Regions from separate parts of the Clostridium gelidum genome, predicted to be linked through region 2. Evidence: predicted binding sites of a transcription regulator. Region 2 holds the regulator's gene; the other holds the start of a gene.
The links. Region 2 encodes Rex, which represses fermentation and respiration genes when NADH is low (regulators of the CRP and FNR family bind a similar motif). Its sites were predicted from a motif close to ATTGTTAANNNNTTAACAAT; they were not measured.
Positions count from the first base shown of each region.

Region 1: a site for Rex is predicted at 12,726-12,745, ahead of psyc5s11_RS27365 (acetyl-CoA C-acetyltransferase). Genes of this name have one in related genera too.

Region 1 is NZ_AP024849.1:5,967,335-5,983,086, reverse strand. It holds gene psyc5s11_RS27425 (MBL fold metallo-hydrolase) at 1-655, opposite strand, end outside; gene psyc5s11_RS27420 (DMT family transporter) at 673-1,104, opposite strand; gene psyc5s11_RS27415 (dUTP diphosphatase) at 1,229-1,705, opposite strand; gene psyc5s11_RS27410 (hypothetical protein) at 2,029-2,568, opposite strand; gene psyc5s11_RS27405 (UDP-N-acetylglucosamine 1-carboxyvinyltransferase) at 2,957-4,222, shown strand; gene psyc5s11_RS27400 (MBL fold metallo-hydrolase) at 4,373-5,164, shown strand; gene psyc5s11_RS27395 (SEC-C metal-binding domain-containing protein) at 5,245-5,748, shown strand; gene psyc5s11_RS27390 (methyl-accepting chemotaxis protein) at 6,122-8,296, shown strand; gene psyc5s11_RS27385 (MFS transporter) at 8,775-10,223, shown strand; gene rlmH (23S rRNA (pseudouridine(1915)-N(3))-methyltransferase RlmH) at 10,248-10,727, shown strand; gene psyc5s11_RS27375 (hypothetical protein) at 10,913-11,272, shown strand; gene psyc5s11_RS27370 (LysR family transcriptional regulator) at 11,643-12,533, opposite strand; gene psyc5s11_RS27365 (acetyl-CoA C-acetyltransferase) at 12,776-13,954, shown strand; gene psyc5s11_RS27360 (epoxyqueuosine reductase) at 13,989-15,020, shown strand; gene psyc5s11_RS27355 (nitroreductase family protein) at 15,111-15,752, shown strand, end outside.
Region 2 is NZ_AP024849.1:443,088-458,839, reverse strand. It holds gene guaB (IMP dehydrogenase) at 114-1,571, opposite strand; purine riboswitch at 1,718-1,815, opposite strand; gene psyc5s11_RS02080 (prepilin-type N-terminal cleavage/methylation domain-containing protein) at 1,920-2,411, opposite strand; gene groL (chaperonin GroEL) at 2,666-4,291, opposite strand; gene groES (co-chaperone GroES) at 4,369-4,653, opposite strand; gene psyc5s11_RS02065 (4Fe-4S dicluster domain-containing protein) at 5,002-6,489, opposite strand; gene psyc5s11_RS02060 (DNA-3-methyladenine glycosylase family protein) at 6,652-7,584, opposite strand; gene psyc5s11_RS02055 (C-GCAxxG-C-C family (seleno)protein) at 7,689-8,093, opposite strand; gene psyc5s11_RS02050 (3-hydroxybutyryl-CoA dehydrogenase) at 8,225-9,073, opposite strand; gene psyc5s11_RS02045 (electron transfer flavoprotein subunit alpha/FixB family protein) at 9,468-10,475, opposite strand; gene psyc5s11_RS02040 (electron transfer flavoprotein subunit beta/FixA family protein) at 10,498-11,277, opposite strand; gene psyc5s11_RS02035 (acyl-CoA dehydrogenase) at 11,291-12,430, opposite strand; gene psyc5s11_RS02030 (short-chain-enoyl-CoA hydratase) at 12,533-13,318, opposite strand; gene psyc5s11_RS02025 (redox-sensing transcriptional repressor Rex) at 13,666-14,301, opposite strand; gene psyc5s11_RS02020 (zinc dependent phospholipase C family protein) at 14,599-15,180, opposite strand.

The DNA of each region.
Region 1 (15,752 bases), 520 kb from region 2:
AGCTTTGTTCTGGAGTACAGTGCATATATGAAAACCTATCAGGCTTATAACATCCCACAGGCATCAATGCTACATCACAATTAATATCTTTGAAATTATTTGTAAGAGCAGTATCACCAGCAAAGAATACACTTTTACTTTCTCTCTCAATCAAATATGAAATACTTTCATTATCATTACCAATATAAAAACGTCTACCATCATGATCAGCTTCATATGCAGTAATTTTTACAAAATCATCCTCATACACGTCTCCAGGATGTAATAAAATTACACTTTTGAAGCCTAATAACTTAGCAAGTCGAAAATAGCCTTTTGGAACAATTATAATTGCATCTTTGTTTAATTTTCTAAGTGATGAAAAGTTCAAATGATCCATATGACCATGAGATAAGAGTATATAATCTACTGTTAAATTATTTATATATGTTGGTTTTTTTACGGTTCTTTTAAAATAGCCTAATAAACTAGAAAATACAGGATCTGTTATAATGAGTTTATCAGATAAGTTAATAACTGTAGTAGCATGACCAAACCAATTAATAGAGTTTTCTGTAATTTCTTCAGATTTTACCGGTTCGCTTTTTTTAAAATATTGTTTTATATTGTTGGATGTTAAATGGAATAAAAAATTAATATTAGAAAAAAGTTTCAAAATTTAGCCTTCCTTTCTTAGTGATTCCATTTAAATATTATAATACCTACAATCATAATGGCAATGCCTAAAAAGTGATTTAATGAAAATTTAATCTTTTCACTATCAAATAATCCAAAGAAATCAATAAGTGCAGCAGCAAGTAATTGAGATATTAATATAATACCAATTCCTAAGGTAGGGCCCATAGAACTAACACTTTTCATTACAGTAAAGGTTATTATAACACCTAAAATTCCACCTAATAAATAGATTTTATTAGCTTCTTTTAAATGTGTATAGCTTCCATCGGAAAAAAAGAAAAAGACTATAAGGCTTACAATAAGAGCAATGAGTTGAACTAATAATGTAGTTTCCCATACGCCTATCTTTTCGCCTAGTCTTGTATTAAATACGCCTTGAACGCTCATAGCTATTCCTGAAATTATTGCACAAATTATTCCAAACATAATATCACCTCAAGGATAGTATTTCCTTAAGGCCATTTACTATGCCTTATATAGAATAAAAATATTATTATTTAAGATTATATTATGTTTAATATCAAACACTGTTATATGTTACTTTTAAAAATTAAATTACTCCTAAATTATCTAGATTTTTAATAAATTGACTTTGTATTTGAGATTCTGAAAATCCGAGTGTTAATCCTAAACTTAGTAGGTCTTCAAATAAAGTTAAGTAGTGGTCCATAGAAGGAGAAACGATTAAATCGTTAATATCAATATATAAATTTAAGAATTGATCACTTAAACAATAATCATTAGGATTTATAGATACTCCTATTAGATCTGTATATTTATTATCAATTCCAAGTGTTAAAGTTTGAGAAATACAAGTTATATATTTATTGAATATTGCAGTTAAATTTACATGTTTAATATTTGGAGTTAAATAATTAAAACAAAGAGTTTCGCTAGCTAAATTACCAAGTGTTATTTGAAACTCTAAGTTTTTGCGAACTTGTAATTTATGTAGATCTAATTCCTCATTTATTGATAAAGTATCATTATAATTCTTTTGTTCTTTAAATAGTGGCTGAATATTCATAGTGAATCCTCCTACATTTTTAGTAACTAATCTTATTTTACAAAATCTTTAAAATAAATGAAAGCAACGAAAACGAATACAAAAAAATATTTTTATATATTTGCACAAAATTCAAAATATTAAGCCATTATTTCTTATTTAATGTAATTTATATAACAATTAGTTTAAGTTATAAAGATATAAAATAATAAGACTGTCTTAAAACTTTCATTTCAAGACAGTCATTAATATGGCCAACATTTCAAAAGGTAGCCGAAATTTATTTCAATTTTTACTAAAAACTAAGTTTATATATATTTCTGTAAAGATATAGTAATATATTATCAAAAGGATCTCAATGTATATGATTTTAATGGAACGTTTTTCCTTATAAGAGGAAGCTTCCATATTTCAATGCTTTTAATTTTTAATTTAGCAACATTATCTTTATTATAGATTTCAGGAAAGTTTAATTTCACATCTTGTTTTTTATAATCTTTAGGAATATAACCTAGATTAGCAAGGGAAACAAAGCTATCGTCAAAAGTGCTAACACTAAATCCATTAAGCTCTAAGGTATCTAAAAGACAACGAGAAAGTCTTTTTATGTATCCTTTGTTATCTACTTTTAAATTTACACTTTTAGTAGGTTCAAATAGATACACTAAATCACTAGCATCAATTCTAAAACTTTTATATGAAGCTATAATTTTATCAACAACTGGATATAATTTATCTAAATTAGGATTTTCTATAGCTGTTAACATAATAAAAGGTGCTGGTGAATTTCTGTTTGCTCTAAATTTTTTAGACATATTTCTTTGTATCGGTGATATTACTTGATAGGCTTCCTCATCAAATAATGCAACTATATAGTACTTCATGATAAACCTCACAATCTCAATTATTGAATTACTGAAAGTTTTAGTAAATTATAACACAATAAATAAAATAAAAGAATAGAATAATAATCAAATACTAAATATATAAATAGTAATTATGTAACTTAAGATAAATTTTAACATGCAAAACTATTTACATTTGGATATAAATAGAAAATTAAGGAATCAAATTACAATTAATCCAATTAAAAGTGGCATTAATTGTAATATATAATGAAAAAAGTAGTGATAGACTGAAAAAATGTATTTAAATAAATTTTGTTTATGATATAATAATTAAAGTAGATTTTAATAATAAAATAGGTTAATAATGCAAATTACTATAAATTAATTATAAATAGATATATTTTAGATAGATAGGGTGAATTCAATGGAAAGATTAGTTATAAACGGAGGAAACTTGCTAAAAGGCAGCGTTGATATCAACGGAGCTAAGAATGCAGCAGTAGCAATATTACCAGCAGCAATAATGGCAAGTGATGGAAAATGCATAATTGATAATATACCAGATATTGAAGATGTACACTGCTTAGAAAGAATACTTAAAAGCTTAGGTTGTAAGATTGTTAAAATAGATAATAATACTTTAGAGATAGATAGTACAGGTGTTGATAATTTTGATGCATGTATAGATGACGTTAGAAGAATGAGGGCTTCATATTACTTTATAGGAGCTTTATTATCACGATTTAAAAAAGCGAGAGTAGTTCTTCCAGGTGGATGTCCAATAGGGGTAAGACCTATTGATCAACATATAAAGGGTTTTGAAGCTTTAGGTGCAGAAGTAAGTATAGAACATGGTGCAGTTAATGTTAAAGCGGATAGATTAATAGGTGCTAATATATTTTTTGATGTAGTTTCAGTAGGTGCAACAATAAATGTAATGATAGCAGCAACACTTGCAGAAGGGATTACATCTCTAGAAAATGTTGCTAAAGAGCCTCATGTTGTTGATGTAGCAAACTTTTTAAATACAATGGGTGCTGACATAAAGGGTGCAGGTACTGATATAATAAGAATTAAGGGCGTAGAAAGCTTAAAAGGCTGTTCATATAGCGTAATACCAGATCAAATTGAAGCTGGTACATTTATGATAGCAGCAGCCGCTACAGGTGGAGATGTTTATATAAAAAATGTTATACCAAAACATTTAGAATCAATTACTGCTAAGCTTACAGAAATGGGAGCTGTAATTGAAGAGGGCGACGATTGCATTAGAGTAACTGTAAACAAACCACTAAAGGGAGTTAACATTAAAACAACTCCATATCCAGGGTTTCCTACAGATATTCAACAACCAATGTCAACATTATTAAGTATTGTCCCAGGAAGAAGTTTAATTACTGAATCTATTTGGGAAAATAGACATAAGCACATAGATGAATTAAAGAAAATGGGTGCGAATATAAAAGTTGAAGGTAGAGTTGCAATTATAGATGGTTCACAAAAGCTAACAGGTGCTAGAGTAAAGGCAACAGATCTAAGAGCTGGTGCGGCTATGGTTATAGCGGGACTCGTTGCAGAAGGTGAAACAGAAATAACTAGTATAGAGCACATAGATAGAGGATATCCTCACATAGAAAATAAATTTAAAGCTCTAGGTGCAGATATTAAAAGAATATATGTTGAAGAGTAATATAAAGGTTCACTTATACCCACAAGGGGCACAATGTAACCGCAAGGGGCACTACGTCCAGGAGCGTGCAGCCGTTATCTCCAACTTTAAGAAGATGGAGTGTTACGGATGCTAGCTATCGGACAAATCTCATAAGGGGGAGGAATTACAGTGATATTTTGTTCTTTATATAGTGGCAGTAGTGGCAATAGCATGTTTATTGCCTCAGATAAAGCTAAGATATTGATTGATGCAGGACTCCCAGGTAAAAAAATTGATATGGCATTGCAAGAAATTAATCAAGAGCCAAAAGATTTGAATGGGATTTTTATAACTCATGAGCATAGTGATCATATTAAGGGAATAGGTGTATTATCTAGAAAATATGATATTCCTATATATGCAAATGCTGATACTTGGTCTGCTATGGAAAATTCAATTGGAAAGATAAAAGAACACAATGTAAAAGTAATTGATAAACGATCAATTACAGAAATACATGATATGAATATTAAAGCTTTCAATATTCCACATGATGCTGTAGCACCAATGGGATATACAGTGAGTGCTGGGAAAAAAAGCATAAGTGTAGCAACAGATTTTGGTACTTTTACTAGGGAGATTTATGATAACATAAAAGATTCAGAAGTCATACTTCTTGAAAGTAACCATGATGTTAATATGCTTAAATTTGGACCATATCCATATTCGTTAAAAAGAAGAATACTTAGCGAGATAGGTCATTTGTCTAATGATGATTGCGGAATTGCTATTGTTGAACTATATAAATGTTCAGCAAATAAGAAGATTATTTTAGGACATTTAAGTAATACAAATAATCAACCTGATTTAGCATATCAAACTGTTTTGAATGTATTAAATGAAAACGGAATTAAGCAAAATCAAGACATAATATTAACTATGGCAAATAGGCATAATCCTAGTAGCTATATAGAAATTTAATTTATTTACGATTATAATATATAAATATTATATATAAGGCATAATGCCTAAAAATGCAGATTTAAGGGAGGACTTAAAAAATGAGTTTATATACACAATGGACTGAAATGGTTGTTGACTATGTTAAAAATAAAGGTGAAGAGGCTTTTTGGGTAGAATATAGTAAATTAGAAAAGGGAATCTACAAGGAGTTATTAGCTAATCATAAAGAAGTTAAAAAGACTACTATTAACGAGTTAGCTAAAGAACATAATTCTACAGTAGAATTTACTATGGGATTTATGGATGGAATTAATGACAGTTTAAAGAATCAATATGATCTTGAAGCTGTTGATGGTGATACAGAATTAGTATTTGATATAAATTTAGAAACTTTATACTTTAATATGTTAGATGCTAAAGCTGAATATTTATATAAATTACCACAATGGGAAGGAATATTCTCAGAAGAAAAGAGAAATGAAATACAAAAACAATTTAGAGAATCTAAAATTGTAAGAAATTTCGATAAAGTAGGAAGAAATGATGTATGTCCATGTGGAAGTGGCAAGAAATATAAAAAGTGTTGTGGAAGAGACAAATAATAATTGAATTTCTTAATTTAATTATTATAAAAGTTAGATTTTACTACATATGAAATAGATACTGGTAAAGTTATAAAAGTCCTATTTTTTAGATGGGGCTTTTTTCTTTTTGCTAATTTTATGAAAAATAACAATTCACAAATGTAAATAAAGTTGGTATAATTAAGTTATTATAGTAATATCTATATTTAATTAAGTTTATACATTAAATATATTTATTAAATTAATTCACATTAAAATTTTGACAATATAATAAATGGCGCTATGGTAGCACTAATAATAGATTTTTTTAAGAAATCTTTATTGGTGCTTTTATTTTTTTATAAAATCAGAATTAAAACTAAGGTAATAATATTTTGAGGAGGGATTAAATATGAGTTTGAAAATTAAATATTTACTTAATAGGAATTTAAGAGAACATTCAGAAAAGGTTTTTGAGGGAATATCTAATGGAAGGAAAAAGGCATTAGATAACTGGTTCAATGATAAATGGGCTCAATTAGATAATATTAAAAATTCACTTGTGGCATTAGAGGATGATAATGAGATAGTATATGATTATTTAGTGGAAAATGTAAATAAATATGAAGACTTTTGCGAAATATTTATTTTAGATGAAAATGGAGTAGTATCAGTTTCTTCATGCAAAAAGCATATAGGATTAAATATGAGTGATTTGCCTAATTTAAAAGCTGGATTAGAAGGTAGATCATTAATGTATGGTCCATATATAGATAAGAGAACGTTAGATACGGATATAAATAATAAGAATTTTGCTGATGATGTTACATTGATGTTTTCTAGCAGATGTAAAAACCACAGTGGCCAAATTAGAATATTGTGCTGTAGAACATTAAATGATGATATGAGTAATGTAATTCAAGATGAGGACACGCATATATATAAAGATTCTGGAGATAACTATTTATTTATGGTAAAGTCAAACAGAGGAATCAAGCAAGGAACAGCAATATCAAGAAGTAGATTTGAAGATAATACTTTTACCTTAGGTGATAATCTTAAGGATGGTATTAAAACTAGAAGCTGGGGAGTCGTACAAATTAAAGAGCACACTGAATTTGAAATAATATTCACTGACCCAGCAACTAATCAATTACATCCAGGTGTAGCAAACACTATTAAAAATGAACAAAATCTAGATTGCTGGCCTGGATATCCAGATTATAGACACATTATGGTTGGTGGTAAGGGAACATTAATAACCCCTCCTAATTGTGATGAAGTTTGGGGTATGATGTGTGAAGGTGATATAGATGAAATATATAATTTTCAAAGCATTAATTTAAAAATGCCAATGGCTATATCAATTATGTCAGCAATATTAATATCAATAAATTTGGTAACAACAAAAATTGCACCGGATATGAGTATCTTCACATCATTAGGAATGTGGTTTATATTGTCAATATTTACTTTGGTGATTTCCAAGAAGATGGTTTCATCACCTCTAAGTAAAACGATAAATATATTACAAGACATTGCTGAAGGGGAAGGGAATTTAACCAAAAGAGTAAAGAAAATATCATCTGATGAAATAGGAGAATTATCAAGATGGTTCAATAAATTTATAAACAATCAAATGAGTATGTTATATAGAGTGAAAAAGTCAGCAAAAACTACAAAGAAATCAGTAAGTATAGTTTCAAAAATAACAAGTGATGTTAAAAAAGGAATGGGAGTAATTGAAAATACAGTTGTAAGTTTACTGGAAAACTCTAAAGAGCAAAATTTAGTATTTCAAGATACAAAAAATAAGTTCTCAGAAATTACAGCATCAATTCAGGAAATGGACAGTCTTATTATAGAAGTTTCAGGAATAATTGAAGGTACTAATGAGAATTCATCAATAGCACAAAATGCATCAAACGAAGTTTTAACAAATATGCAGGAGTTAGAAAGTACAATTAGCAGAACAGTTGAGTCAATTAGTACATTGCAAGGATATTCAAATGAAATAAGTGAGGTTGTTAATGTAATAAGCAATATAAGTAAACAAACTCAACTTTTAGCACTTAATGCATCAATTGAAGCTGCAAGAGCTGGTGAAAGTGGAAGAGGATTCACTGTTGTTGCAGAGGAAATATCCAAACTAGCATTAGAAACTGGAGAGGCAACGAAATCAATAAGTAATGTTATTAAGCAAGTTCAAGAACAAACACAAGCTACCTTTGAATATGCAGGAGAGATAAATACTAAAGTAAGTACATCAACAGGAAGTGTAAAAAGTTCCATGCAATCATTTGAACAAGTCAATGACGATGTGAATATAATTGCTAGTGCTATGCAATCTATTGCAAAAATAACTTCAACACAAAGTGAAAATGTTGGAGATGTAATGAATAATGTAAGCACTATGGCGGATCGTATAGAACAATCTACTGAAAATAACTCAAATAAGAGTGAAGAATCATTAACAATGGTTAAAAAGATACTATCAGAGATAAGACAATTAAAACAAGCTACTGAAGTTCTAGAATATTCGTCAGATAATCTAAATGAAATGGTTGGATCATTTAAATTAAAATAGAATATCCTCCGAAATTAGATATATATTTGTTCCATAGGACTATGAAAATTTCGCTGAAAGCCACTAAATGGCAGGTTGCACCCATTACAGTTTGCTCCAAATGTAAAATTTGGACAAACTATAATGGAACAACCTGCCATTAAGTGGTTTCAACAGCTTATTTTCAATGCCTATTGCACAAAAATATATCCAATTTCTTTGTTTTGATATACATATAAGTATAGTAAGTGTTAAATATAATACTAAGTATAAGCTTCAGATGTGGATATCTATATTTACAATATGTACTTATCCATAGAATGAGGAAGATATGTGGATAAGTTTGAGGTTTTAAATTATGTCTGTGGATTATATTTTTGATTCGAAGAATTATCTTATTATTTGTGCAAATAATAAAAATATATTATAATCTAATTTAGTTTATTTAAAATAGTAATCAAATAAGTTATAGATAAGTTATTTATAATGTACAAAGGGGATGAAATATGTGGATAATATAGATAAGGAAATACATAAAAAAAGATGGATAATATTACTTACGACTGTACTTTTAACATTTATGTCTACGCTTGATGGCAGTATAGTAAATGTTGCATTACCTGTCATGGCACAAAAACTTTCAGTAAGTATGGCATCTATTGAATGGGTAGTTACTAGTTATTTAATAGTTATTGTAGGAACCATTCTTATATTTGGAAGATTAGCTGATATTGTAGGGAAGACTACGGTTTTTAAATTAGGCATTATAATTTTTACAATTGGTTCTCTTACTTGTGGATTATCTAATTCGTTAATAATGTTAGTTTTTTCAAGAGGACTGCAAGCTATAGGTGCAGCTGGTACTATGTCAACAAGTCAAGGAATCATAACTCATGTATTCCCAAGTAATGAACGAGGGAGAGCATTAGGATTGAATGGTACATTTGTAGCTTTAGGAGCTATGATAGGGCCACCTATAGGAGGATTAATTGTATCAATTTTAAATTGGCAGTATATCTTTTTAATAAATGTACCTATAGGCATATTAGCTTTTATTCTTGCAATGAAAACACTACCTAAAAGCAGTAATAATAAAGGTGAGAACTTGGATATAAAAGGAGCAGTTTTATTTGGTGCAACAATGGTATTGTTGTTTGGATCATTAACTTTTGGTAAAGAAATTGGATTTGGTAATAAAATAATTATTATGAGTTTAATTGGTTCACTGATATTGTTTATATTATTTATAAGGGTTGAAAAAGGAATAAATCAGCCATTAATAAATTTGGAAATCTTCAAAAATTCATTATTTTCACTTAGCATATTTTGTTCATTTATTTCATTTGTAGCAATAAGTTGCTCAAATATAATACTGCCATTTTATTTGCAATATGTAATGAAATTAACTCCATCATTTACAGGACTATTAATGATGGTATCACCAATAATATTATCAGTTGCTGCACCGATTAGTGGATATATGTCAGATAGAGTAGGTTCAGAAGTGTTAACGTTCATAGGACTTATAGGAACTAGTTTAGGATTATTTTTAATATCCACTTTAAATCAGTATTCATATTTAGGTTTTCTGATTGTATTTATAGCTATAATGACTATAGGAAATGGAATGTTCCAATCACCTAATAATTCATTAGTTATGTCTACAGTAGATAAAGATAAGCTGGGAATTGCGGGAAGTATAAATGCTTTAGTAAGAAACTTAGGGATGGTTTTTGGAATATCATTATCTACAACACTTTTATATAGTCTTATGAGCAAAAAAATGGGATATCATGTTACAGGATATATAGAGGGACGAGATGATGTTTTTGTATATGGAATGCACTATGTTTATATTGCAGCAGGGATTATATGCGCCATTGGAGCAATACTTACGGCATATAGGTTATATGGAATTAAGGCACAATCAAAAAGAAGAGCAAAGTAAATACTTTTAAGTAGGAGAATAATAATGAATATTACTATAATTACAGTTGGAAAATTAAAAGAAAAATATTTAAAAGATGCAATAGATGAGTATTCTAAAAGATTAAGTAGATATTGCAAGTTAGACATAATAGAGCTGCCAGATGAAAAGACACCAGATAATGCTTCAGAAAAAGAAGAAGAAGCAATTAAAGAAAAAGAAGGTCAAGCAATATTAAATAAAATTAAAGATACTATGTTTGTAATAGCAATGGATTTAAGTGGTAAACAATTAACTTCACAAGAGTTTTCAGATTATGTACATAACTTAGGGGTAACAGGAAATTCTAATATAGTATTTATAATAGGCGGGAGTTTAGGAATTTCAAAAAGTGTTTTAGCTAGAGCAAATTATAAATTATGCTTCTCAAAAATGACATTTCCTCATCAACTTTTTAGAGTTATGCTGCTAGAGCAGATATATAGAGGGTTTAGGATAATGAAGGGTGAACCGTATCATAAGTAAATGAGAACTTCACTAAATATTATGCAATGTGTAATATTAATAGAATCTAAAAGATAAGATTAGGGTATTACATGATTGAAAGTGTTATGCTATACTATCAAAGTAAATGCGTTGTACCGATGGTCAGATCACTTGTCGTCGGTATAGGGTGTTTTTTTTGTTTAAATAAAACCAAGGAGGATATTATGGAAGAATGTATGCCTAGAAATGGAAAAGAAGGGCTGATTTACGGGGGTGTTATATGTGCATTGACTTGCATTTGCATGGCAACTATGAGTATTAGTATTCACATGGGTGGAGTGTCAAGAGAAGCTATAGTCACATCGTTAAAAGCATTTCCATTAGTTTTTATAATTGCAATGATACTTGAGCTGTTTATTGTGGGGAAGATAGCTGGTAAACTAGTGAATGTTTTTAGTTCACCGACAGATAGTTTTAATGCTCATATTCTGTTTAAAACATTTTTTACCGTTATTGGTATGTCAGTTATTATGACAATTGTGGGGGGGAGTTTTATCAAGTGGGTTCAGTATGGAAGTCATTAAAGAGTTGCCAATTTCCTGGCCACGCAATTTTTGTGTAGTTATATTTTTAGAATTGCTTATTGTACAACCTGTTGCAAGAAATGTGATGAGAATAATGCATGAAACCCAAGAAAAATGCAAACCGGCAATGAAGCTGATTTAGACTGTATGTTAAGTGAATAAAAACAAAAGGGTTTTGAACAATAAACAATCTTCTTTTATGGCGCAATAGTTAAAAGTATAATGATAAGGAGTAACTAAGAGGTACTTCTTATTTTAAATAAAAGAATTTGTTATATAAGTAAGAAAAGTGTTATCACTTGCCACGGATACGGTGAACTATATCTCAAATAAAGGATGAGAAGTAAAGTAAAAGAAAATATTAAAGTGTTTAAGATATATTAAAATCTTCTCTCACCAATTCAATAAATAACGAAATTGCAGGGCTAATCCACTTATTTTTGTGATAAGCATAGATTGCTGTGATTTTAGCATCTAGACTCGCTACCTGTAGTTCTTTTAACTTTCCATTATTAAGCTCTTCTTCTACTGTAAAACGAGGCAAAAACGAAATTCCTAGATTACTTGCAACACATTTTTTTATTGCTTCAATGCTTCCAAGTTCGATTGTGTTATTTAGTAATATATTTTTATCAAAAAAGTAACTTTCAAGTATTTTTCGATAAACGGATTCTACTTCATTAATGATAAGGCTTGTATTTATTTTTTGGTTTGGCTCCACAAAGTCTAATTTTTTTTGTTCAAATTGTGGTGAACATACTAAAGCTACATTAAAATCAGAAAGCTTAACAGCACATAAACTATCATTTTGACTTCTTACATCATACATTAAACCAAGGTCCACTGAACCACTTGCTAACATATTTTTTATGGCATAACAATTTAGTGAAATCATAGAAAGATTTACATTAGGAGCTTTTTCTTTAAATAAGCTTAAAACATTCTGTAATTTATAAGACATCAATGATTCTGCAACAGCAATTTTTAACTCTCCTGTAATCTTATCGCCAACTTTACCAATACTCTCAATTTTTTTCACTGTATTAAGTAATTCATTTGCATAAGGTATCATTTCTTTTCCTAGTGAAGTTAATACCATATTACGACCAATCTTTTCGAATAATTTTATTGAGAGTTCCTGCTCTAACTGCTGAATCTGTGAGGTAATAGTAGATTGTGTATACCCCAATCTTGCAGCAGCATTTGAAAAGTTACCTTCTTCAATAATACTTTTAAAGGTTTTAAAATGTCTAATATCCATTAATCTCACCTCAATCTCTATATTAATTATAATGATATATTGATAAAATCGAATTGTCAATTCGAATATATCAATTTTACAAATATATAATTCTCTGATAATATGAATTTATAGAGAAGCTACAAAATTAATTAAGTAAGCTATTGTAAATAGCTCTATATTAATAAAAATGAATAAATTTGTATATCTTAGCTCGTTAAAAAAATAACAATGTTACTTTTAATTAATAGGAGGAATAAAAAATGAGAGATGTAGTAATAGTAAGCGCAGTAAGAACTGCAATAGGAGCATATGGTAAAACTTTAAAAGATATACCAGCAGTTGAATTAGGTGCAATAGTAATAAAAGAGGCTGTTAGAAGGGCAAATATAAACCCTAATGAAATTAATGAAGTTATTTTTGGAAATGTACTCCAAGCAGGTTTAGGTCAAAATCCAGCACGACAAGCTGCTGTGAAAGCAGGATTGCCTGTAGAGATATCTGCATTTACAATTAATAAAGTTTGTGGCTCAGGACTTAGATCTATAAGTTTAGCAGCTCAAATTATAAAAGCTGGTGATGCGGATGCTATTGTAGTAGGTGGCATGGAAAATATGTCTAGCGCACCATTTTTACTAGATAATGCAAGATGGGGACAAAGAATGGGACATGGTGAACTAGTTGATGAAATGATAAAAGATGGTTTATGGGATGCTTTTAATGACTATCATATGGGAGTAACAGCAGAAAATGTGGCAGAAAAATGGAATATAACAAGAGACGAACAAGATGAATTCTCGCTACTATCACAACAAAAAGCAGAAATAGCAATTAAGAACGGAGAATTTAAAGATGAAATAGTTCCTGTAGTAATTAAAACAAAAAAAGGTGAAATAATATTTGACCAAGATGAATTCCCTAGGTTTGGTAATAATATAGAAGCATTAAAAAAGCTTAAGCCCATTTTTAAAGAAAATGGTACAGTGACAGCGGGAAATGCATCTGGACTAAACGATGGAGCAGCAGCTTTAGTAATAATGAGTGCAGATAAAGCTAAAGCTTTAGGAATAAAACCACTTGCTAAAATTACTTCTTATGGATCAGCTGGATTAGACCCAGCGATAATGGGATATGGTGCATTTTATGCAACAAAAGCGGCTTTAGATAAAATCAATTTAAAAGCAGAAGATTTAGACTTAATCGAAGCAAATGAAGCATATGCATCTCAAAGTATAGCAATAACTAAAGATTTAAATTTAGATATGAGTAAAGTTAATGTTAATGGTGGCGCTATAGCACTTGGACATCCTATAGGTGCATCTGGTGCACGTATTTTGGTAACGTTGCTACATGCTATGGAAAAAAGGGATGCGAAGAAAGGACTTGCGACGTTGTGCATTGGTGGAGGTCAAGGGACTGCCTTAATAGTTGAAAGAGAATAATTATAATCATCAATTTAGAAAGATGGGTGGAAAAATGGCTTTATTAGCAGAGCAAATAAAAAGTGTAGCGCTGGAAATGGGTTATGAAAAGTGTGGAATTATTAAGATCTCTCAGCTTGATGGATATGAGGAAAAACTCAATGAAAGAATTGATCGAATTCCAGAAGCCAAAGGTTTTTATCAAAGTATGTATCGTTTTACACATTTGCAAGATACTTATCCTTGGGCAAAATCAATTGTCATATGCGTAAGAAGATATGGGAAATATCATATTCCAGAACATTTGAATGGTATGATTGGGAAAAGTTATTTAGTTGACGTAAGAAAAGATGAGAATTCTAAAGAATTGCAAGATAGTTTGAAATTAGAGAAATATATGCAAGGATTGGGGATTAGAGCAGAAAATGAGAGGGGGTTTAGTCTTGCACCAGTACGATTTGCAGCTATGAAAGCTGGACTTGGAGTGATTCGAAAGAATAATTTCTTTTATACTGAAAATGGCTCATGGGTACATTTAGAATCATGGCTTATTGATAAAGAACTTGAGTCTATAGAGGTACCTAAAATAAAAGCTTGTCCTGAAAATTGTGGATTATGCATAAAAGCTTGCCCTTCAGCTTCTTTATCAGAACCATATACTATGAATCCTATAGCATGTGTATCTTGTGTAACTACATTTATGGGAAGAGATATGATTAACGAAAAATACAGAGAACAAATAGGAAATTGGGTTTATGGATGTGACGTCTGTCAAGATGTTTGCCCTATGAATAAAAACCGTTGGGAGGAAATAGAAGAGTTCCCTAATTTGCAAGAATTAAGTGAGCATATATCCTTAGAAAAAATTCTAAAAATGGATTATTCCTTTTTAGAAGAAGTGATGCAGCCTAAGTTTTGGTATATAGATAAATCAAGTGTTTGGAAATGGAAAGTTAATGCTATTAATGTAATGGTAAATAACTATAAGGAGCAATATAGAGAACATATAATGTATTCATGTAACGATAGTAATTCAAAGGTACGAGAAATGGCGGAGTGGGCAATTAAAAAATTGAACCTTCAATAATAATTTAAAAAAGTAGATTGTTTTTCATTTTAAAGCATTGTATGATTATTTCAGACATCGGGGTACTAAAAAATAGGAGAATAATCAATAGTGATAGATAAAGAATACTATAAAATGATTTTTAAAAGAAAATCATTCAGAAAATTTAACGATACCCTTAAGCTCTCTAATGATGAATTACGTGATATTGATGAAAAAGTTAAAGAGTTAATATCACTTGTGGACAATATAGACGTTAAATACCGTATTGTACGAAGAGAAGAAACTACCTGTAAACGAGGGGAGTATTGTCTACTTATTTACAGTGAAGAAAAAGAGAAATTTTTATTAAATATTGGATATATGTTTGAACAATTGGATTTATATTTAGCGAATAAAGATATTGGAGTATGCTGGTACGGAATGGGTAAAACACAAGAGTTAGAATATGAAAACTTGAAATTTGTAATTATGATGGCTTTGGGTAAAGGGCAGCCTAGCGAGTTTAGAAGAGATTATACAAAATGCAAGAGAAAAGAAACGCAGGAGATCTGGAATGGTGTCTCAGGATTAGAAACAATAGCTGAAGTTGTAAAATATGCGCCAAGTGCATGCAATACACAGTCATGGAGAGTTGTTTGTAAAAAGAATAAATTAAAAATATATAGGACAACAAATGTTAAATCTATTATGCCTAAAGACAAAGTACCATTTTATAACTCAATTGATATAGGGATTTTTCTGTATTTTTTA
Region 2 (15,752 bases):
TAAAAGCTTATATCATCTAAAGACGGCGGGTTTAAACCACGCGCATAGAAATTAAAATTGTACATTGTGCATTATTTAAACAGTAATTATTTAGGTTAATCAATAATTAACAACTATTGTCCTACACTATAATTAGGAGCTTCTTTAGTGATATTAATGTCATGTGGATGACTTTCTCTAAATCCAGCCGATGTTTGAACTACAAAATTAGCTGTTTCATATAAAATGTCAAAGTTCTTTGATCCTAAATATCCAAGTCCTGATTTAATTCCCCCTATTAATTGGAAGATAGTATCAGCAACATATCCCTTATAAGCAATTCTTCCTTCAACGCCTTCTGGAACTAATTTTTTATTACCTTCTTGGAAATATCTATCCTTAGATCCACATTCCATAGCAGCTAAAGATCCCATCCCTCTATAAACTTTATAACTTCTTCCTTGATATATTTCCATTGCCCCTGGTGCTTCTTCACAGCCTGCAAGTAATGATCCCATCATTGCAACAGATGCTCCCGCTGCTAATGCTTTTACTATGTCTCCTGAATATTTTAGTCCACCATCTGCAATTACAGGAATGCCATATTTTCTACCTATTTCCGCACAATCCATAACAGCTGTTAATTGAGGAACTCCAACTCCGGCAACTACCCTAGTAGTACAAATTGATCCTGGTCCAATACCAACTTTAATACAATCTGCTCCAGCTTTTATTAAATCTTCTGTAGCTTCAGCTGTAGCAATATTTCCAGCTATAACTTGAAGATCAGGATATGCTTTTTTAATTTGCGAAACTGCATCTATAACACCTTTTGAATGTCCATGTGCTGTATCAAGAGTGATAACATCAACTTGAGCTTTAACTAGTGCTTCAACTCTTTCCATCATGTTTCCAGTAACACCTACTGCTGCTCCACATAACAATCTACCTTTATCATCCTTTGCAGCATTTGGGAACTTTCTTACTTTTTCAATATCTTTCATTGTGATTAAGCCTTTTAAATATCCGTCCTTATCAACTAGTGGTAATTTTTCAACTTTATGTTTCTTTAAGATTTCTTTAGCTTCTTCTACTGTAGTATTTTCTGATGAAGTTATTAAATTATCTTTTGTCATTACTTCTGAAATCTTTCTTTGAAAATCTGTTTCAAAGATTATATCTCTGTTAGTTATTATTCCAATTAATTTTCCATCTTCAGTTGTGATTGGAACTCCTGATATTCTATATCGTGACATTAAGTTTTCTGCATCTTGAATAAGATGATCTTGTGATAAGAATATAGGATCCGTAATAACTCCATTTTCCTGTCTCTTAACTCTATCAACTTCTTTTGCTTGTTCCTCAATATCCATATTTTTATGTATAATCCCAATTCCGCCTTCTCTTGCAATCGCAATAGCCATCTTTGATTCAGTTACTGTATCCATTCCAGCACTTATTAAAGGAATATTTAACTTTATTGTTTTAGTTAAGTATGTTTTTGTACTTACTTCTCTTGGTAATATATCTGATTTATTAGGTACTAGTAATACATCATCAAAAGTGTACGCAGTTTTAATTATTTTTGCCATTATAAATCCCCCTTAGATTTGAATTATTTATTTCATTTTTTCTATTTTATGACTTTAAAGTTGCATATTTTAATCTATTTTTATGTATAAAAAAAGCACATTAACCTTCTAAGTGATGTTAATATGCTAATAAAAATCTATATTTAGCCTATACCAATATCACTCATAGTCGGAAATTTACGGCTTCCGCTAGATACTCCTTGCCATATTCAAGGTATATACGAGTTTTTAAATGTGCTATGTTTTGAATTAAAACTATTATAATGTATGTATAATGTAAAGTCAATAAATTTGAAATTAAAATTGCAATTTCAGTATTGTTATCTATGCTTACATCATACATATCTTTCATTCATTTTTCTGAGATAATGAAGTTGTATTCGTTATTGTTTCCGTTTTTAGCATGTCATTATCCCCTTCTATATCAAATTCTCCACCATTAACAATAGCACGACATTCACTTAACGTAGTATCCTCCGGTAAGTTCTTCAAGCTATTTTTATCTAAATACTTACTCAATCCAGCTGTAGCTTTCATGTATGAGACTGTTTTAACTTCTTCTAACAAATTGTTTTTTAATTTATATGATTCAGCTGCCATTACAACTTTTCTACATTGATCCACAACCTTAACCTTTTTAGCTTCTTTTATATATCCATTTACATTAGGTAAAATTGCAGCTGACAAAATTCCTATAATTGCTATTACTGCTATTATTTCAATTAAAGTAAATCCCTTACTCTTTCTACGTTTATTAAGAATTACTTTTCTACAAGCGTTTCTAATTTTTTCTTTTTTAATTATCACTTTTATAATCTTAATATTATAATAATTTTTCATTAATAATCCACCTCACATCTTTTTTATTATCTAAATTATGTCTATTCCATGATTTCTTATACACACTATTAACATAATTTCTAGTAATTTTTGATTAGAGATATTATCTCAATGATATTTATACTAATATTATATAGATATCCTATATAGCTTAATATTAGAATATCTATATTTGAAAATAGAATAAGGGTAAGCACTTATAGTAAATGCTTACCCTTTTAATTATTAGAATATTTCTTTATTTATAAATTATCTTAGTACATTCCATCCATTCCCATGCCTGCCCCACCTGGCATTGCTTGTTCTTTTGATGGAATATCAACTACTGCAACTTCTGTTGTTAAAAATGTTGAGGCTACTGATGCTGCATTTTGAAGTGCTGATCTAGTGACCTTAGTTGGATCTACTATTCCGCCCTTTAACATGTTTATATATGTTCCATGTAATGCATCATATCCTATTCCTGGTTCGCTACTTTTAACTTTTTCGATTATTACTGATGCTTCAACTCCTGCATTAGTTGCTATTTGTCTTACTGGTTCTTCTAATGCTTTAACTATTATATTTATACCAACTTGTGTATCAGGAACATCTGAAGTTAACTTAGCAACTTCATTCATTACATTGATATAAGCAGTTCCACCACCAGCTACTATTCCTTCTTCAACAGCAGCTTTTGTTGCAGCTAAAGCATCTTCAATTCTAAGTTTCTTTTCTTTAAGTTCAGTTTCAGTTGCTGCACCAACTTTGATTACTGCAACTCCACCAGCTAATTTAGCTAATCTTTCTTGTAACTTTTCTGTATCAAATTCTGAAGTTGTTTCTTCAATTTGAGCTTTTATTTGGTTAATTCTTTCTTTTATAGAAGTAGAATCACCTTTACCATTAACTATAACTGTATTTTCTTTACTTACTTTAATACTATCAGCTGTACCTAACATATCAACAGTAACTTCTTTTAAATCTCTTCCTAATTCTTCAGCTATAACAGTTCCACCAGTTAATATAGCTATATCTTGTAACATTTCTTTTCTTCTATCGCCAAACCCTGGAGCCTTTACAGCTACACACGTAAATGTTCCTCTTAGTTTATTAACTACGAGTGTTGCCATTGCTTCACCTTCGATGTCTTCAGCAATAATTAATAATTTCTTGCCTGCTTGAACTATTTGCTCAAGTATAGGTAAAATTTCTTGAATACTTGTAATCTTCTTGTCTGTTATTAATATATATGGATTATCTAAATTAGCTTCCATTTTTTCAGTATCTGTAGCCATATAAGGCGATACATATCCTCTATCAAATTGCATTCCTTCAACTACATCTAATTCTGTTCCCATTGATTTAGATTCTTCTATAGTAATAACACCTTCATTTCCAACCTTCTCCATAGCATCTGCTATCAACTTACCAACTTCTTCATCAGAAGCTGAAATTGCTGCAACTCTAGCTATATCTTCTTTACCTTCTACTTGCTTAGAAATCTTTTGAATTTCTTCTACAGCTTTATCTACAGCCATTTTAATACCTGTTCTAATTAAGATCGGATTAGCTCCAGCTGTAACATTCTTTAATCCTTCTCTAATTATAGCTTGTGCTAGTAGTGTTGCAGTTGTAGTTCCATCTCCAGCCACATCATTAGTTTTTGTTGCAACTTCTTTAACTAATTGAGCTCCCATATTTTCAAATGGATCCTCTAACTCTATCTCTCTTGCAATTGAAACTCCATCATTTGTTATTAATGGTGAACCAAATTTTTTATCTAATACAACATTTCTACCTTTAGGTCCTAAAGTAATCTTAACTGTATCTGCTAATTTATCTACACCTATTTGCATAGATCTTCTTGCATCTTCTCCGAATTTTAACATCTTAGCCATTTATATAACACGCTCCTTATAATAATTTATTTTATTTTCTGATTATCTTTGAATTTTCAACTTAAATTTCAAATTATTTATTCAACTATCGCTAGTATGTCTTCTTGTTTTAATATCGTATATTCTTCTGTATCTACTTTTACTTCTGTACCAGCATACTTAGAGTATAAAACCTTATCTCCAACCTTAACTTCCATATCTACTCTTTTCCCATCTACAATAGCTCCAGGGCCTACTGCTACAACTTCTGCTTCTTGTGGTCTTTCCTTTGCAGTACCAGTTAAGACTATCCCGCTTTTTGTCTTTTCCTCTGCCTCTAATTTTTTAATTACTACTCTTTCACCAAGTGGTTTAATGTTCATGAAAAACCCTCCTTATAATATATACCTTATTTTTATTTTTTTGTTAGCACTCGTCAATGTTGAGTGCTAATATAATTATAATATCCCTTATAGTCATATAATTCAAACATTACTTCTAATATTATATCCCTTTTTTCAGCGAATATTACTCATTATGTTAAATTATATCGCATTTGCTTAAATTTTCTCCATTTTATCGTGATTATAAATATTTTTTAATTAAAAACTCCAATCAAGTAAATCATACTGATTGGAGTTTTACTTCTTTAGTTATATAAAAAGACAACAACCCGTCAAAGAGGCAAAATAAACTAGCATCTTGACTTGTTATTTTTTAAGTCCTAAATATTATCTTTCTAAGTTTATATCATGATATTCTTCTATTGTTTTATTAGATAATACACTCTTAATTGTTCCTTGTTGATTTATTTTTGTAAATGGTGCTTTAGCTTTCATTACTGATACAATCTTAGCAGCTCCATTTATACAACCACCTTCACACATCATACCTTCAATAAAATTTCCATCTAATTTACCAACCTTAGCCATAGTCATAGTCTTCTTGATCTCTGCTCCACCCGAAATTTTAACTGGCTTAAAGTCTACATCAACACCTTTTTCTTGTACGTAGTTTTCTATAGCAGCAGTTAATCCTCCACCTAAAGCAAAATTTCTACCAAAGATTGAAGCCTCATCAACTACTATATCTTCACATGTTGTAGGATCTATTTCAAACGCATCAAATAAGGCTATTAATTCTTCAAAAGTTAATACATAATCAACTGAATCTTTTATAGAATCTATTAACACTTCATTTTTCTTAGCAGTACAAGGTCCTATGAATACTACTTTAGCATCCTTATCTTTAGCTTTTATATATCTACCTGTAGCTACCATTGGCGAAACAGTTCCTGAAATTCTTTCAGCTTGATCTGGCATGATTTTTTCAATATAACTTAAGAATCCTGGGCAACATGAATTAGTCATATAGCTATCGCCCTTTTCCATTCTCTCTACAAATTCATTACTTTCATGTACAGTAACAGCATCTGCTCCGCATGCTGCTTCTAACATATCTGTAAATCCTAATGCTTTAATTGCATTCTTAACTTGTCCATAAGTTGTCTTTGGTCCAAATTCTCCAGTTATCGCTGGTGCTACTACAGCATAGATATTGCCGTTTTGTGTTAATCTATTAACAACCTTGACGATTGAACTTTTATCTTCTATAGCTCCAAATGGACACGCTGACATACAAGCACCACAATTTACACACTTATTTTCTTGAATTTCAGCACTGAAATCTTCTACGTTATAGCTTAATGCCCCTGTTGGACATGATTTCTTACAAGGTCTCATATCTTCTGCAATAGCATTGTAAGGGCATGCCTTATTACACATTCCGCATTCCTTACATTTATCAAGATCAATATAAGCTCTTCCATCAACATATGTAATCGCTCCAAAATTACATGAACTTTCACACTTATGAGCTATACAATTTCTACACGCATCAGTAACTTGAAATTTCTTTGTTGGACATCTATCACATGCTGTTTTTATAACATATAATATTTGCTTTTCTTCATCTATATCCACTAGTTCTTGTGCATTCTTACCACTTGGCATACAACCGGCCGCAAGTTTTGCTCTTTCTAAAACTACATCTCTTTCGTGTTCAACAGTATCTCTATAATTTGCAATTTCTCCTGTAATCATATCATAAGGAATTTTCTCTATTTCTTCTTTGCTGATTTTATTTTCCTTTGCTAATACTGCAACTCTAGTAAGAACCTCATGTTTTAGTTTTAAAAGTTGATTATCAAATTGAAACATTATGCACACTCTCCCATGAATAATTTTATATTATTTTTTAGCATGAGATAATTATAACATATTATTGTTAAAAATATAACAAGTATTATGTAGTTTAAATTTTCTGAATTTTCCAATTTTTATTTTAATTTGTATCTACTTAGTTTTAATATTTTTCAATCTTTACTCTTCAATTTTTATTTTATTTTCCCGTGCATAATAAAAAAGATATTGTTGTGCAAATCCAGCTACTTCACCGAATTTACTTCTTGCAAAAATTCTGATTTTATTTAAAGATGAATCCTCTGCTCCATAAAAATGAATCATAGCTCGTTTAACCCATACATCTACTGGAAATGCTGAAGTCTTTTCCATAGAAAATAACATTATGCAATCAGCAACCTTAGCTCCAACACCCTTAAATTCTTGTAGCGCATTATGACATTCATCATCATTTAAACTTTTTATATAATCTAAATCGTATTTCATAGATGAATTTTCTTCATCTATATTTGAATTCCCTTTTTCCATTTTAGAACTATATGCATTTTTAATTGTATCAATTAAGTATTTACTTCTAAATGAAGCTCCTGTTTCTTGTATTTCTTCTAGGGTAGCATCTTTTATGTCAGATATACATGGAAAAGTATAATAAGTCTTATCTTTATATTCAATTTTTTTGCCCCATTTAATTGATATTTTGTTTACAGTTTTTTTTATTGATGGAATATTATTTCTTGCAGAAATAATAAAACTTAGTAACATTTCAAATGAGTCTTGATTTAAAACTCTTATGCCATATCCAAACTCAATACTTTGTCTAAGCAAAGTATCTTTTGATAATTCATCTTTTATTTTTGAATAATCTCTATCTAAATCAAAATATTTTAACCAGATTTTTTTCACTTCTTCTTCTGTTGAATTATATATTAAGATATTATTGTCCTGTTCCTTAAGTTCTATTACCTTTCCAAAAGCAATAATAATATAATTACTTTCTGCAATTTCCTCAAATCTAAAGATTTGTCCACACTCAAATATATGTTTCAACTTAAAATTCTTAACTTCTTCTATTATTACATAGTCATCACAAGACTTTACTGTTTTATAATCCATTCTATCCTCAAACCTCCTAAATATGTTTATCATACTTTTCAATTGATAATGTACAATTGAACATTAATCCTGAAATTACTCTGCATTCTTCTAAATATATATATCTATTTATGCTTCTCTTTAAGAATAATATCTTCTAAAATTTCAGCACTAATTTCTATCATTAGTGTACACCTTTTTACATTTATATATTCTTTCTTTAAATCAATGCATTTAATATATCCTAGCTTTTCCTTAAATCTTTCAATAAATTCTCTTGTCATTTCTTTAACTATAGGACTTTTATGTCCACTTACTTCAGTAAACATTATCCCAATTACTCCAATAGATCCAGTTACTACGCCACAAACATCACCAGTTGCCATTCCGCCACCAAAACCAGCCATAACTTTTAGTGTTCGCTCCGATAAATTCAAATTATATTCTTCATTTGCTGCATACATTATACATTCTGCACAATTTAAGTCATATTCTTCATTCCAATATTTTTCAGCTGTTTCTTTTAACATTTATATACCATCCTTGCCTAAAAATTATTCTCCTTTAATATATTATATCATTTAGATTATAATCATCAATGAAAAAGACTCCAGAATTATTATTCTGAAGCCTTTTTCTCTATACTATTAATTCTACTTTACTATTTAGAATAATCGTAGAATCCTTTTCCTGATTTTCTTCCAAGCCATCCAGCTCTAACATATTTTCTTAATATGCTACTAGCTCTGTACTTGCTATCTCCTGTTTCACTAAATAAAACATCCATGATAGCTAAACAAACATCTAATCCTATAAGATCTCCTAATGCTAAAGGTCCCATTGGGTGATTAGCACCGTATTTCATTGCATTATCTATATCTTCAACTGAAGCAATTCCTTCTTGTAATATAAAAGATGCTTCATTAATCATTGGAATAAGAATTCTGTTAACTACGAATCCTGGAGCTTCTTTAACTTCAACAGGTTCCTTTCCTATTTCAACAGATAATGCTTTAACAGCATCAAAAGTTTCATCAGATGTAGCTATACCTTTAATTATTTCAACTAGCTTCATTACTGGAGCTGGATTAAAGAAATGCATTCCTATAACTTTATCTGGTCTCTTTGTTGCTGAAGCAACTTCAGTAATTGATAAAGATGAAGTGTTTGAAGCTAAAATTGTTTCAGCCTTACAAATTCCATCTAATTCAGCAAATATTTCTTTCTTTATTTTCATGTTTTCTATAGCAGCTTCAACTACTAAATCGCAGTCAGCAGCAAGCTTCATGTCAGTTGTTCCTGAAATTCTTGAAAGTATTTCTACTTTAACTTCTTCAGTCATTCTTCCTTTAGCAACTTGCTTTTCTAATCCTTTAGTAATTCCAGCTATTCCTCTATCAACAAATTCATCTTTTATATCTCTTACTATTACTTCGCAACCCTTTTGAGCGAATGCTTGAACAATACCAGCACCCATAGTTCCTGCTCCAAGTACAAAAATCTTTTTCATTAATTATTCCTCCTCAAAATTTTTGATTATAGATATACTTAGTTAAAATAATTTATTTTATACATAATAACTCAAAGCTATTATGTATATTTTGTATCAAACAAAAAAGTATGTTCACCTTATAGTATAAGGCTATTAGATGAACATACTGACATAGTTGAAATAATTTATTTCATCCATAATAAATACCAAGTCAAAGCTACTATATATATCTTGTGTCAAATGAGAAAGCAATATTCATTTCATAGTATAAGGCTATTAGATGGACATACTGACGTAGCATGACATAAAATAGACTAGCAGCATAATGACTTGTTAATCTTTAATATGCTTTAACTAAGAATTAATTCAAATTAATATTTTATATTTTTGAATAATAGCTTTTCTTGTCATATTATTCAGCGTTCTTTATTTCTTTAACTTGAGCTGTTAATTCTGGTACTACCTTAGCGATGTCTCCAACTATTGCATAATCTGCAAGCTTCATTATTGGAGCTGAGTCATCTTTATTAACAGCAATGATTAAATCTGATTCTTGCATACCAGCAACGTGTTGGATAGCTCCCGAAATACCACAAGCTATATAAATTTGAGGTCTAACAGTTTTACCAGTTTGACCAACTTGATATGCTCCATCAATCCATCCATTTTCAACTGCTGCTCTTGATCCAGCTACAGTTCCGTCTAAAGCTTTTGCTAATTCCTTAAGTAGTTCAAAGTTTTCTTTGCTTCCAACTCCTCTACCACCTGATACTATGAAATCTGCTTCAGCTATATCTATAATTTCTTTCTTAGATTTAACAATTTCTAAAACCTTAGTCATTATATCGCTTTCAGCTAATTTAACTTCAACCTTTTCAATTTTGCAGTTTGCTGCGTCAGTAGTAATTTTTGCAAATACTCCTGGTCTTACTGTAGCCATTTGTGGTCTATGATCTGGACAAGCAATTGTAGCCATTAAGTTTCCACCAAATGCTGGTCTTGTAGCTAAAAGAGCTCCGCCTTCAACTTCAACTTCAATTGAAGTACAGTCAGCAGTTAATCCAGTTGATAATCTAGCTGCTACTCTTGGACCTAAATCTCTTCCAATAAAAGTAGCTCCTACGAATAATATTCCTGGCTTTCTTTCGTTAGCTAAATCACAGATAACCTTAGTATAAGCGCCAGTTGTATAGTGCTCTAAATCTTTGTCATCAGCAACTAAAACTTCATCAGCACCGTGCTGCGCTAATGTCTTTGCTAATGCATCTATGTTATTTCCTAGTAATAAAGCAGTTAACTTTACTCCTAATTCATCAGCAATTCTTCTACCTTCTCCAAGTAGTTCTAAAGATACTTTTTGTAACTCGCCTTCTCTTTGTTCAGCAAAGACCCAAACGCCTTTGTAATCTTCTATATTCATATTAAATTACCCTCCTATTATCTTAGATGTAGTGTTTTTCTTTTAATTTTCCTACAACATAATATGCTGCATTTTTAGGTGATTCTCTAACTATTTCTCCGGCACCTTTAACTTCTTTAGTCATTGACTTTTTAACCTTTGTAGGTGAACCTTTAAGTCCTAATTCATTCTTATCTACATCTATATCATCTGCTGACATAACCTTGATTTGATCATCATTCGTTGCGAATATATCAGCTATATTCATGTATCTAGCTTCATTTAATTCTTCGATTGCAGTTAATAGACATGGAGTTTTAACTTCTACCACTTGATATCCATCTTCTAATGCTCTCTTTACTATTAATGTATTACCTTCAACTTTAATGTCTTGAACGTAAGTTACTTGAGGAATGTTTAAATGTTCAGCTATTTCTGGTCCAACTTGCGCTGTGTCTCCATCAATTGCTTGTCTTCCAGCAAGTACTATATCATAATCTAACTTTTTAATAACTCCTGCAAGTGACTTTGAAGTAGCTAACGTATCAGCTCCTCCCATACATCTATCTGTTAATAGGATAGCTTCATCAGCTCCCATACATAATGCTTCTCTAAGTACAGCTTTAGCCATTGGAAGTCCCATTGTTATAACTGTTACCTTAGCACCATTAGTTTCTTTTAATTGTAATGCACCTTCTAAAGCATGTTTGTCCTCTGGATTCATTATTGATGGAACTCCATCTCTTATTAACGTACCAGTTTTAGGATCAATCTTTACTGCTGCAGTATCTGGAACTTGTTTTATACAAACTACTATATTCATTATAAAATTCCTCCTATCTTAAAATGCTTCCTGCGATAACCATCTTTTGAACTTCTGAAGTTCCTTCATAGATTTCTGTTATCTTAGCATCTCTCATCATTCTTTCAACTGGGTATTCTTTAGTGTAACCATATCCACCAAAGATTTGTACTGCCTTAGTTGTAACTTCCATTGCAACATCTGCTGCAAATAATTTAGCACGAGCAGCTTCAAGTGAGTATGGCTCACCAGCTTGTTTCTTGCATGCAGCTTTGTATACTAGATACTTAGCAGCTTCAATCTTAACATCCATTTCAGCAATGTACCATTGTAATCCTTGGAATGCTGAAAGTGGTTTTCCGAATTGTTTTCTTTCTTTCATGTATGCAACTGCTTCCTCGAAAGCTCCTTCTGCAATACCTAAAGCTTGAGCAGCTATACCAATTCTTCCTCCATCAAGAGTCTTCATTGCTATACCAAATCCCTTACTTTCTCTACCAATTAAGTTTTCTTTTGGTACTATACAATCTTCCATAACTAATTCAGTAGTTGAAGATGCTCTAATACCCATCTTGTTTTCATGTTTTCCTACTGAGAATCCTTTGAATGATTTTTCTACGATAAATGCAGAAATACCTTTAGTTCCTTGGCTCTTATCTGTCATAGCAAATATTATGAAAGTTTCAGCAACTCCACCATTTGTTATAAAGATTTTTGAACCATTTAATATATAGTTATCTCCATCTAATACAGCTGTTGTTTGTTGTCCTGCAGCATCTGTACCAGCACCTGGTTCAGTTAAACCGAAAGCACCAAGTTTCTTACCTTTGCAAAGATCAGGTAAATATTGTGCTCTTTGAGCTGGAGTACCATTTTCAAAAATTACTGACGCACATAATGATGTATGAGCTGAAAGTATAACTCCTGTAGTAGCACAAACTTTTGATAATTCTTCTACAGCTATTATGTAAGAAAGAACATCTCCGCCTGCTCCACCAAATTCTTTACCGAATGGGATACCCATTACTCCTAATTTAGCCATCTTTTCAACGTTTTCCATAGGGAATCTTTCTGTTTCATCAATTTCAGCAGCTATTGGTTTAACTTCGTTTACTGCGAATTCTCTGATCATTTGTTGTACTAATTGTTGTTCTCTAGTTAATTCGAAATTCATTAAATTATCCTCCTTGTTAATTAAACCTATTTGATACCAAACTATATATAAATCTCTAATAGATTTTTAACTTAATCTTTAAATATTATTTGTTATTTAAAATTATTTATTTTGGAAATTCTTTTCTGTTCTTCTTTCTAAGAACGCAGTCATTCCTTCTGTTTGATCTTCTGTTGCAAAACATTTACCAAAATCTTCTGCTTCTATTAATATAGCTGCATCGATATCAACTTGCATTCCTCTATCAATAGCATCTTTACAATATGCCACTGCCTTTGGAGCATTAGCTGCAATCTTATTTGCCATTGCTTTTGCTTCATCCATTAAACTTTCTAATGGAACTATTTTATTTACTAAACCTATTCTGTAAGCTTCTTCAGCTTTAATAATGTCACAAGTATATATTAATTCTTTAGCTTTTCCAGGTCCTACAATTCTAGCTAATCTTTGAGTTCCACCAAATCCAGGAGTTATTCCAAGACTTGCTTCTGGTTGACCAAATTTAGCTTTTTCTGAAGCTATTCTTATGTCACATGACATAGCAAGTTCACATCCACCACCAAGAGCAAATCCTGATATAGCTGCAATAACTGGCTTATCCAATTTTTCTAATCTTCTGAAAACATTGTTTCCTAAGATTCCAAATTCTTTACCTTGTTCTTCGTTAAGATCTTTCATTTCTGCAATATCTGCTCCGGCTACAAAAGATTTTTCCCCAGCACCAGTTAATATAACTGCATATACATTGCTGTCTTTTTCTAAATCTTCTAAAACAGTATCCAAATCTTTTAATGTTTCTGAATTTAATGCATTTAGTGCCTTTGGTCTATTGATTGTAACAATAGCTAAATGTCCTTCTTTTTCAAGAATCACATTTTTTAATTCCATGTTAAGGTCCTCCTTCAAACTTGCTTATTTATTTTTTTAATTTTCTTACTATTTCTAATAATTTTTTAATCCATTTGTTAATATTATAACAAATGAATCCAAAAAAATATTTAGGTTATAAAACCCTAATTAAAATTATAATACGTACTTAATTTATTTGCAATAAAATATTATGTTTTATTTAGAAGTTTTTTAGCTATTGCATTCTTTTTGATTATTTTCATTCATGTAGAAAATCAGCAATATATTAGGCATACAAAATGAGAAAACAAGTGAAATATACATTGCATCTCTCACTTGTTATTTTCTTTCTATATGCTTAAATAATAATAATAATAATTAAATTTTTAACTATCACTTTCATTTAATAAATAAATTAAAGTTAGCAAACTTTCACTTAAATGTACATTTTCTACCTTAACAGGCTCAGGAACTACTAAGTCTACAGGTGCAAAATTCCAGATTGCTCTTATACCACCCTTTATTAATCCATCAGCAACATTTTGTGCATTTTTTCTTGGAACACATATTATTCCTATATCAATTTTATGTGAATTTAAAACAGATGCCATTTCATCTATATCCATAATTTCTACATCTCTAATTTTCATTCCTATTAATTTAGGATTTGCATCAAATATAGCTGTTATTTTAAAACCCATATTTTCAAATCTTGAATAATTTGAAACCGCTTGACCTATATTACCTGCTCCAACTAATGCCGCTTCGTATCCCCTACCTAATCCTAATATAGAGCCAATTTGGTTATAAAGTTCTTTCACATTATATCCGTATCCTTGTTGTCCAAAATCCCCAAAACAATTTAGATCTTGTCGAATCTGAGATGCCGTAAACCCTATTTTCTCACCTAATTCTTTTGATGAAATTCTATCTACTTCATGTTTCATAAGTTCCTCAAGATATCTATAATATTTAGGCAATCTTTTTATAACTGCCATAGATATATTTTTATTCTTATCCATATATATTTTCTCCTACCTCAATATTTTAATATTTAGTCTATTTTTTAACAATCTATATTTAATAATCTAAATTACATAGAATCTTCAAAACTTTATTCCATTAATAATTGTTATGCTTTATAATTTTACCACACTTATATATTATTATGTTAGTGTTAATAAAAGTATTTCATGAAAATCAAATTTATTATTCTCTTAAAACAATATAAAAATAGACTATCTTAAAAATAATTAAAAAAATACATCTAAATAATTTTTGATTATTTAGATGTATTTTTTCTTATATGTGGTAATCAATTAAATTGCTTTACTTACTTTACTATCATTTAAAAACACATTATTTAGAACCATATTTAATACACTGTCACAAACATAATATGAAAATGTTAAATCATTATGATAATCTAATATTCCGTCATATTGTTTTTGTAATTGTAATATAAACTCTTTTATATTACTTGGTTCTATATGGGTATATATTATACCTGTTGGCTTAAAATCCTTAGCTATTTTAGCTAATTTATTTTCATATAGCATATGATGTTTTACTGCACTAGTACTTTTGAATTCCCATCTATAATAATGTGGGGCACAAAAAAAATCACATAAAAAGTGACATATTACTCCAAGTTCCTCACTAAACTTTCCAACAGTCATATCATAATAAACATCTTCTAGCGTTAATGAAGATAAATGTGTAATTTTTTCAACTATCATATCTATACTTTCATCAAAATAATGTTTCTTAAATTTATATTTAGGTGTGCAGTCTGGTTTGATGTTCCCCCATACAAATCTTTTATTATTAATTAAATAAATGCTCTTTGAATTAGCATATTTTATAATATTCTCGCCCATAGCTTTGTGAGTATTAATCATCAAAGTCTAATCACATCCTCTATATTTTAATTATTTTAATAAAAAACTCTTTAGCTTTACACGTAGTAATCTTTAATATAATTAAAATTTATTTCATACTCATATAATAATACTCTAACTTAAAATTTACAACACCTTAATGATTAGTTGGGACAAATATTATCTCTAAAAATCCCAATAATTATTCAAATTGTTAACTAATTAAACTTGATTCGGAAAAATAAGTATTTTAATCTAATATATTCACCCATCAAAATAAATATTTACTTGAAACATATCTGTCTACATTCCTTTAACAATCACACCCATATATGCTATGTAAACTCCCCCCTTGATTTTTCTAAATATAAACAATCTTTTAAAATGGATATTTTAAATTTTAAATATTGATACTACATCTAAAAGTTTATCTGCACATTTTTTTGTTTTATTTGTTTGATTTACAACTTCTTCTGTTAAATTAACTACATCATTTGTTGCCTGTGAAACTTCATTTATAGATGCAATAATATCTTGTGTAGAGTGAACCTATTATGATATTTTGCTGCAAACTTGAAATTTAAATTAATAAA